Regions from separate parts of the Halocynthiibacter sp. C4 genome, predicted to be linked through region 1. Evidence: riboswitches for the same ligand, from Rfam matches in the RefSeq annotation. Region 1 holds a riboswitch; the other holds the start of a gene.
What was found. A riboswitch is a leader RNA that binds a small molecule or an ion and turns the genes downstream of it on or off. The one in region 1 is predicted to bind thiamine pyrophosphate.

Region 2: linked by a shared signal. The riboswitch ahead of thiD (bifunctional hydroxymethylpyrimidine kinase/phosphomethylpyrimidine kinase) and the one ahead of thiB (thiamine ABC transporter substrate binding subunit) in region 1 are both predicted to bind thiamine pyrophosphate.

Annotation. Positions count from the first base shown of each region.
Region 1 is NZ_JAPEIE010000002.1:1,204,847-1,209,057, reverse strand. It holds gene OU789_RS13175 (cytochrome c biogenesis CcdA family protein) at 1-492, shown strand, start outside; gene OU789_RS13170 (thioredoxin family protein) at 502-909, shown strand; gene aroC (chorismate synthase) at 913-2,013, opposite strand; TPP riboswitch at 2,104-2,202, shown strand; gene thiB (thiamine ABC transporter substrate binding subunit) at 2,238-3,224, shown strand; gene OU789_RS13155 (thiamine/thiamine pyrophosphate ABC transporter permease ThiP) at 3,200-4,211, shown strand, end outside.
Region 2 is NZ_JAPEIE010000002.1:922,022-926,232, forward strand. It holds gene OU789_RS11700 (acyl-CoA dehydrogenase) at 1-551, shown strand, start outside; gene OU789_RS11705 (hypothetical protein) at 674-1,810, opposite strand; TPP riboswitch at 2,082-2,181, shown strand; gene thiD (bifunctional hydroxymethylpyrimidine kinase/phosphomethylpyrimidine kinase) at 2,239-3,054, shown strand; gene OU789_RS11715 (FAD-dependent oxidoreductase) at 3,051-4,049, shown strand; gene thiS (sulfur carrier protein ThiS) at 4,033-4,211, shown strand, end outside.

The sequences.
Region 1 (4,211 bases):
GCGCTCATCATGGTTGGTTTTGGCGTCGTACTTCTTAGCCCCGCGCTTAGCAGTAAGTTCACTCTCGCCACCGCCGGGTTTTCGGACCGTGCGGATCACGGGATGGACGTGATTGACCGTTCAACCTTGCGCGGCCAGTTCCTTGGCGGCGCTCTCCTTGGTGCGGTCTGGAGCCCCTGCGTCGGTCCGACGCTTGGCGGCGCAATTGCGTTGGCCGCTCAAGGACAGAACCTCGCGAAAGCGACCCTAATCATGGTGTTTTTCGCGTTTGGCGTGGCCACAATTGTTCTGCTTCTGGCTTATGGTGCGCGCGCGACTTTGCTGAAACGGCGTGAATTTATGCGCAAACTTGCCAGCAAATCCCGCACCATTATGGGCGTTATGTTTATTCTCGTGGGCCTTGCGCTCTTGCTTGAGCTTCACATCGTTGCCGAGCGTTGGGCTGTACAGAATCTGCCCGCTTGGTTCACCGACTTATCAGTCTCTATTTAGGAGGAATTCATGAAACGAAGAGATTTTATCGCAGGTGCAATCCTTGCAGTCTCGTTGCCGTTTGCGGCGATTTCAGGTGAAACAGTCGAGTACAAGCCGGGCTTGGTCGACGAAGCCTTGGCCGAGGGGAAAACTGTATTTGTCGATTTCGGCACAGATTGGTGCACAACCTGCGCCGCACAAAAACGCGCAGTTGAAGCGCTTCGGGATGAGAATCCAGCTTATGACGACGCGATTACATTCGTCTATGTGAACTGGGATCAATATTCCAAAGACGCATTGTCAAAACGTCTCAAAATCCCGCGCCGCTCGGTACTGGTTGCCCTGCGGGGAGATACAGAAATTGGTCGGGTGACGCTCGGAACTAGTAAGAAAGAGATTAAGGCTCTGCTTGATGCAGCTCTTGCTTCTAGTTGAATTCTAGCCGATTTGCCCTTGGTTAGAGCCGATTTGACCGCGGTGCAGCAGGATGTGATCCAAAAGGGTGCAGGCCATCATCGCCTCGCCCACAGGCACCGCGCGGATACCAACACAAGGGTCATGGCGGCCTTTGGTGATGATCTCGGTATCATCACCTGTTTTGGTCACAGTCTTGCGCGTGGTCAGGATCGAGGACGTCGGTTTAACCGCAAAACGCACCACGAGGTCTTGGCCCGTGGAAATGCCGCCTAATATCCCGCCTGCGTGGTTTGAGGTGAATTCCGGTCCGTTTTCGCCCATACGAATTTCATCGGCGTTCTCTTCGCCAGTAAGGGCCGCCGCATTCATACCCTCGCCGATTTCCACGCCTTTTACGGCATTGATGCTCATCATCGCTGCTGCCAAATCCGTGTCTAACTTAGCGTAAACCGGCGCGCCGAGGCCTGCGGGCGCGTTTCTGGCTACAACTTCGACAATCGCACCAACCGAGCTACCTGCCTTCCGAAGCCCGTCCAGATAGTCCGCCCAGCTTGCAGCGGTGTCTGCATCAGGGGTCCAGAATGGGTTTTGGTCGATCTGGGACCAATCAAATTTACTGCGGTCAATGGCGTGAGGCCCCATCTGGACCATGTAGCCTTTGATCTCGAGGTTTGGCACCAGCGCTTTCAACGCCGCGCGTGCAATGCCGCCCGCCGCAACCCGCGCTGCGGTTTCCCGCGCAGAACTGCGCCCGCCGCCACGGTGATCGCGAATGCCGTACTTCTGGAAATAGGTGATGTCGGCATGGCCGGGGCGGAATTTTTCGACAATGTCGCCATAGTCTTTGCTTCGTTGATCGGTGTTTTCGATCATGAGCTGAATCGGCGTTCCGGTCGTTTTACCCTCGAACGTGCCTGACAAAATGCGCACCGTATCCGGTTCTCGCCGCTGGGTGGTGTATTTGTTCTGGCCAGGTTTGCGAAGGTCGAGCCATTGCTGCAGCATTTCTTCGGAGACTTCGATATTCGGCGGGCAACCATCAACTGTTGCGCCAAGCGCGGGCCCGTGGCTTTCGCCCCAAGTTGTCACGCGAAAGAGGTGTCCAAAGCTGTTCATCGACATATGCGGCTCCTTTTCAAGGTTCTGTACCTGCCTCAAGGCCTTGGCTCAAGGGGATATCGCTTGCCTGAACGGGATCAAGGGCATAGGAGTGGAAGAACCTCGGGGGGCCGGAAACGGCTGAGATGCAGATGCGGACCCGTTGAACCTGAACCGATTAAGATCGGCGGAGGGAAGGTATTGGACGTTTCCACCCTTCATCCGCCCATCAGATGATGGAGCGTGAAATGAAATTTCCCATGATTGCAGCGGGTCTGGCGATGGCCTCAATGGCATCGGCCGAGACACCGGAGTTGATCGTTTACACATACGACAGCTTTGTATCCGAATGGGGCCCTGGCCCCGCGGTTGAGAAAGCGTTTGAAGCGCAGTGCGAATGTGATCTCAAGCTGGTTGGCGTCGGTGATGGGGCGGCAATGTTGGCGCGTGTACGGCTTGAAGGCGCCCGCACAGAGGCGGATGTTGTCCTTGGCCTCGACACGAACCTCACCGCGGCGGCGACCGAAACCGGATTGTTTGCCAATCACGGCATGGATGATGTTGTGTTTGATCTACCGGTTGAATGGAGCGATCCGATGTTCTTGCCCTATGACTGGGGCTATTTCGCATTCGTGCATGACACCACGAAAACACCAGACGTTCCGCAAAACTTCAAAGAGTTGGCTGATAACGATCTTCAGATCGTTATCCAAGATCCGCGCAGCTCAACGCCCGGTCTTGGTCTTCTGATGTGGGTTAAGGCGGCTTACGGCGATGAGGCTCCTGTAATTTGGGAAGGCCTTGCCGATAATATTGTGACCGTTACCAAAGGTTGGTCCGAGGCTTACGGAATGTTCCTAGAGGGCGAGGCCGATATGGTCCTGTCTTATACCACAAGCCCAGCCTATCACCTGATTGCCGAGGAGGACGCCACCAAAGCGGCACTTGCTTTTGACGAGGGTAATTACCTTCAGGTCGAAGTTGCGGCGAAGGTTGCTCATACCGAAGAAAGTGATCTGGCCGACGAGTTCTTGAGCTTTATGGTGAGTGACACGTTCCAATCCATTATTCCGACAACCAATTGGATGTATCCTGCAGTAACACCCGAAGCGGGGCTTCCTTCGGGGTTTGAAGCATTGGCAAATCCAAGCTCTGCACTTTTGTTTCCTGCGGGGGATGCAATGGCGGTTCGTGACGCGGCGCTGGACGAGTGGCTCAACGCGCTGTCGCAATAAACGGAGTTCCGCGCGGGCTGGTTCCTTGGGCGGGTGCAATTGTCAGCGCTTTGCTGGTGTTGCTCTGCTTGGGGACTGTCTTGGCGGTATTCCTTCGTGCGGAAAGCGCTGCGCAGTTTTCGCGTTCTGATTGGGTTGCTGTTCGGTTTACCGTTACGCAGGCCTTTCTGTCTGCACTCCTGAGTGTTGTTCTCGCGATTCCGGTTGCACGTGCGCTTGCGCGGCGAGAGTTTCGTGGGCGGCACACAATGATCGCGTTGCTCGGCGCGCCGTTCATCTTGCCTGTGATCGTGGCGATCCTTGGGTTGCTTGCTGTATTCGGGCGCACTGGCGTCTTAAGCACTTTTCTTGGATGGTTCGGATTACCACCGGTTCAAATTTACGGGCTGCATGGCGTGGTTTTGGCGCATGTATTTTTCAACTTACCACTGGCAGTGCGATTCCTCCTGCAGGGATGGGCCGCAATTCCGGCAGAGCATTTTCGGCTGGTGGCATCTCTTGGCGGCGGCCCTCGGGATGTGGGTCGCCTACTCGAGCGGCCCATGCTTTGGCGTGTGTTGCCCGGAACTTTTGCGCTGATTTTTCTGATCTGCACCACAAGTTTTGCGGTTGCCCTTGCTCTTGGCGGGGGACCAAAAGCGACCACGGTGGAGCTGGCAATCTATCAGGCATTTCGATTTGATTTTGACCTAAGCAAAGCTGCGCTTCTTGCGATTGTTCAGCTAGTGCTTTCGGGCGCAGCGGCGATCGCGGCGTGGAAGTTCTCGCGTCAACACGATGCAGGGCAGGGGCTTGATCGTGTGGTTCAGCGTTATGATCGTGCGCATGGGCGGCTTGCTGACGCAGCGTGGCTTGGATTCGTGGTGCTGCTTCTTGGTTTGCCGCTGGTAATGGTGGTGATGCAGGGGGCGGCAGGGTTTCTCTCGATGCCGGCAAGTGTTTGGGCTGCCGCAGGACGCTCGCTCTTGGTCGCATTGGCCTCGACAT
Region 2 (4,211 bases), 280 kb from region 1:
AATTCTCGCTCCGTGCATCTGTCACGGGAATGATCCATATGGACGAGGTGTTTGTACCCGAAGACAACCTCTTGCCCTATGCCGAAGGGCTTGCAGGGCCGTTTGGCTGTCTTAATCGTGCACGCTATGGCATTGCGTGGGGAGCGATGGGCGCGGCGGAATTCTGTTGGCATGCGGCGCGCGACTACACGCTCGAGCGCAAACAATTCGGCAAACCTCTCGCCGCCACACAACTTGTTCAGAAAAAGCTCGCCGATATGCAAACAGAGATTTCCCTTGGCCTCCAAGGTTGTTTGCGGATGGGGCGTTTGATGGACAGCGGTAAGGTCTCGTCTGATCTGATTAGCTTGATGAAGCGCAACAACTGCGGCAAGGCGCTCGACATTGCCCGAACCGCCCGCGATATGCACGGCGGTAATGGAGTGAGCGACGAATACGGCGTAATCCGGCACGTGATGAACCTTGAAGCGGTCAATACCTATGAAGGAACCCACGATATCCACGCCCTCATCCTCGGGCGCGGACAAACCGGGCTACAGGCTTTCCAATAATCGAGCCGCGGGCACAAAAAAGCCGGCGATACCGCCGGCCAAATTATCTCATGCAATTTGTCGTCTGTTAAAACATTCCTGAAAGAGCCCGGCCCCAAACGGGCCAGACTCTCCGGGAGGAACTAGAACCGAAGGCGCGTGCCGCCAAAGACTGCGACGCCATCGTAGTAATCTGTCGTTTCGCGATCGTATGTGAACTTTCGGGCAATGAACCAAAGCTGCTGATAACCAAGGTTTTGCACAACAGCAGCGCCGACCGAGCCGGAATTGTCGCCATCCTCTGAAATGCTATTGCCTGCATAATAATCAAGCGAGAAGGCCGTAGAGCCAATATCAAAGAAATCGGTTTCCCAACCAACCTTCGTGTATCCGTAGGTCCCTGTGAGGCCGTCCTCTGAGTTTGTACCCGCCGCAAGCGTAAGACTCAGGCCAGAGTCCAGATGAAGGCCGGAAATCGATCCTGAAAACACGTCGCGCTTGGTGTCTAGGTTGTGGCCATACCCGATTCCGCCATTGATCAGGTATCCATTGCGTTCTTGCGCATAGTAGCCCGCGATATCAATCAGGCCCTGTTTTTGACGGTCTGGATCATCGGAAAGGAGGTCTTGACCATAAGAAACGCCACCACGGAAGCCGTTGTATTCTGGTGTATCGTAACGCAACCTTACCCGCCGGCCGAGACCGTTGAAGTGATCAGTCGCTTCACCCACACTTTCGTCAGAGAGGATGCCATCTTTTTGGCGGAACAAACTCGCACCTGCGGAGTCAGCCGTCGCCGCACCGGCAATTGTGCCTGTTCCTGATACGTCTTGGCCAGCAATCCCATCCGAAGCCATCGAGCCTTGGCCAAGCCAAACGCGACCGTATTCATCATTGGAGAACCGTATTTCAATTTTCCGAATGTTCGCCTTGGTGATTTCGGTGCTGCCGCCATCTGGGTTGATTTGGCTCACGTTGGACGTGGACTTCGGATTGTACTGAAACTCCATGTTGCCCATTGTCGTCCATCCGGTGCTGCCGGCTTGGCCATTATAGAACACGCCGATCCGCGTGCTGGAGTTGTCATTATCTACGAGGCCATAGTTCGTGTTTACTTCGCCGTCGTCGAACGAGAGGATACCAACGTTAAGCTGTCCATATGCTTTCCAAGGGCTTTCAGTTTCCACCTCTTGCGCGACAACAGCGCCTGCACTGAGCGACAGCGAAAGGCCCGCTACGATATTGAAAATGAAGTCTTTGCGCTCTTTGGCAACGGGCATAAATAATTCTTTCGCTCTTATTTGGCATCTTCGAAACTAAAGCACTATTCACTCTTCGAATCTGTAAAAAGGCAGAACTAATAGCCCCATGTTATCCGTTTTTCGACGAATCGGATAGGCGTAGCTTTCAGTTCACATTAAAGTGAGAAAACACACAACTGATTAATAAATAACTCAAAAAACGCGCCTCACAGACGCCTCTAACCCTCTGTGACACAGTTGCAATAGCCAACAACCCTCTTGCAATTGCGAAAAATACCTTCTAGCCCATCGCTATCCGTCGGGGTGCCCATTGGGCTGAGAGGTGCTTGCACTGACCCGTCGAACCTGATCCGGACAATACCGGCGTAGGGAACGGGTAAGCACCGCGCAACATGCGCAATCTGTGCCGTTTTTCTTGCCGTAAGTCCCCGAAACGAGTGACTTTGATGCAAGACAAAACAACGCCCCCTATTGCTCTGACTATTGCAGGATCGGATTCCGGCGGCGGCGCGGGAATTCAAGCAGACCTCAAGGCTTTTTCGGCAAACGAGGTTTACGGAACGAGCGTCATTACCGCCGTCACTGCGCAGAACACTTGCGCCGTTACTGCGGTTCACGAGATTCCCGCAGATGTCGTTGCTGCACAAATTCGCGCGGTTCTGGATGACATGGACGTGGGCGCGATCAAGCTCGGAATGCTGTTCTCGCCCGAGATCATTCATGCCGTGGCCGATGCTCTTCGCGGCTTTGACGGGCCGCTTGTGGTTGATCCGGTGATGATCGCGAAATCCGGCGACAGGTTGTTGCAATCCGAAGCGCTGGCCGCGCTCAAGGAGCTACTCCTTCCGCGCGCGGATGTTCTTACGCCGAACCTACCTGAAGCGGCGGTGTTGCTCGGAACCGAAGAGGCCAACTGCCCCCAAGAGACTCTCGCACAGGCCGAAGCACTAACCAAACTGGGGCCAAAATCCGTTTTGCTGAAAGGTGGGCATGGCAAAGGTGAAATCTGTGAAGACATTCTACTTTCACCAACTGGCAACCAAACATTAGCCGCCGCACGCGTTCATACTCAAAACACCCACGGCACGGGGTGTACCTATGCCGCGACGATTGCGGCGAACCTCGCCAAGGGCCTCCCGCTCAACGATGCCGTGAAACAAGCGCATGGCTATCTTCAGAAAGCCATCCTTGCCGGCGCGGACTTGTCGATCGGCAAAGGTCACGGACCGGTTCATCACTTCGCTCAGGTTTGGGCGCAATGACGGAAGTTACAGTAATAGGCGCCGGAGTTGTTGGGCTCTGCGTTGCGCGGCAGCTTGTTGATCGAGGCGCAACTGTGCGCGTAATAGACAGCGGCGGTGAGGCAGGAGAGCAAAGCTGCTCTTGGTGGGCTGGCGGCATGCTGGCGCCATTTTGCGAGGGCGAAAGCGCTGAAGAGCCCGTTGTGCGGCACGGCGAGGAGGCCTTGGGGTGGTGGCAGGAGAAAACCAACGCCGTTGAAACTGGTGGCTCGCTCGTTGTCTCCGCGCAGCGTGATCGGGCAGATATGAAGCAATTCGCGCGCCGAACGAAAAACCACCGCACCTTGAACCGCGCTGAGATCGAAGCGATGGAACCGGAACTTCCCGACGGCATCCAGCAAGCGCTCTACTTTGAAACCGAAGCCAATCTTGCCCCGCGTGAGGCATTGTCAGCTTTGAAAACGGGCCTCGAGCGCGACGGCGTTAGCTTTGAAACGGGTTGGGCCGATCCAGAAGCTCTGGCGCGCGACGGGATGACCATTGATTGCCGTGGCCTCGCGGCCGCTAATGCCTTTCCGGATTTGCGCGGTGTCAAAGGCGAGATGCTGATCGTCCACGCGCCAGATGTGACCCTCAAACGCACCATCCGGTTATTGCACCCGCGCATCCCGATTTACGTCGTCCCGCGCGAAGGGAGTGAATACATGATCGGCGCCACGATGATCGAAAGCAAAGACAGCAACCGCGCCTCCGTGCGTTCGGTTCTGGAGCTGCTCAGCGCGGCCTATGCGCTCAATCCAGCGTTTGGCGAAGCGGAGATCGTTGAGATTGGTGTCGCCAGCCGCCCTGCCTTTCCCAACAACCTGCCGCGCATTACGCGAAACGGCAATCTTATCCGCGTGAACGGTCTTTATCGCCACGGATTCCTACTCTCGCCAGCGCTTGGCGGTATGGTGGCCGACCTCGTTTTCAACAAGAACACCCGACCGGAGTTTCTCTATGACTATTCTGATTAACGGCGAAGCCACGCCCTTTGATGGCGCAACGCTCGCTGATGCGCTCAATGCAAACGGATATGCCGACACGGTTGTTGCGACTGCGGTGAATGGAACGTTTGTCCCGGCGGAGGCGCGTTCTGACTTTGCGATCAAAGCAGGGGACCAAATCGAAGTTCTTGC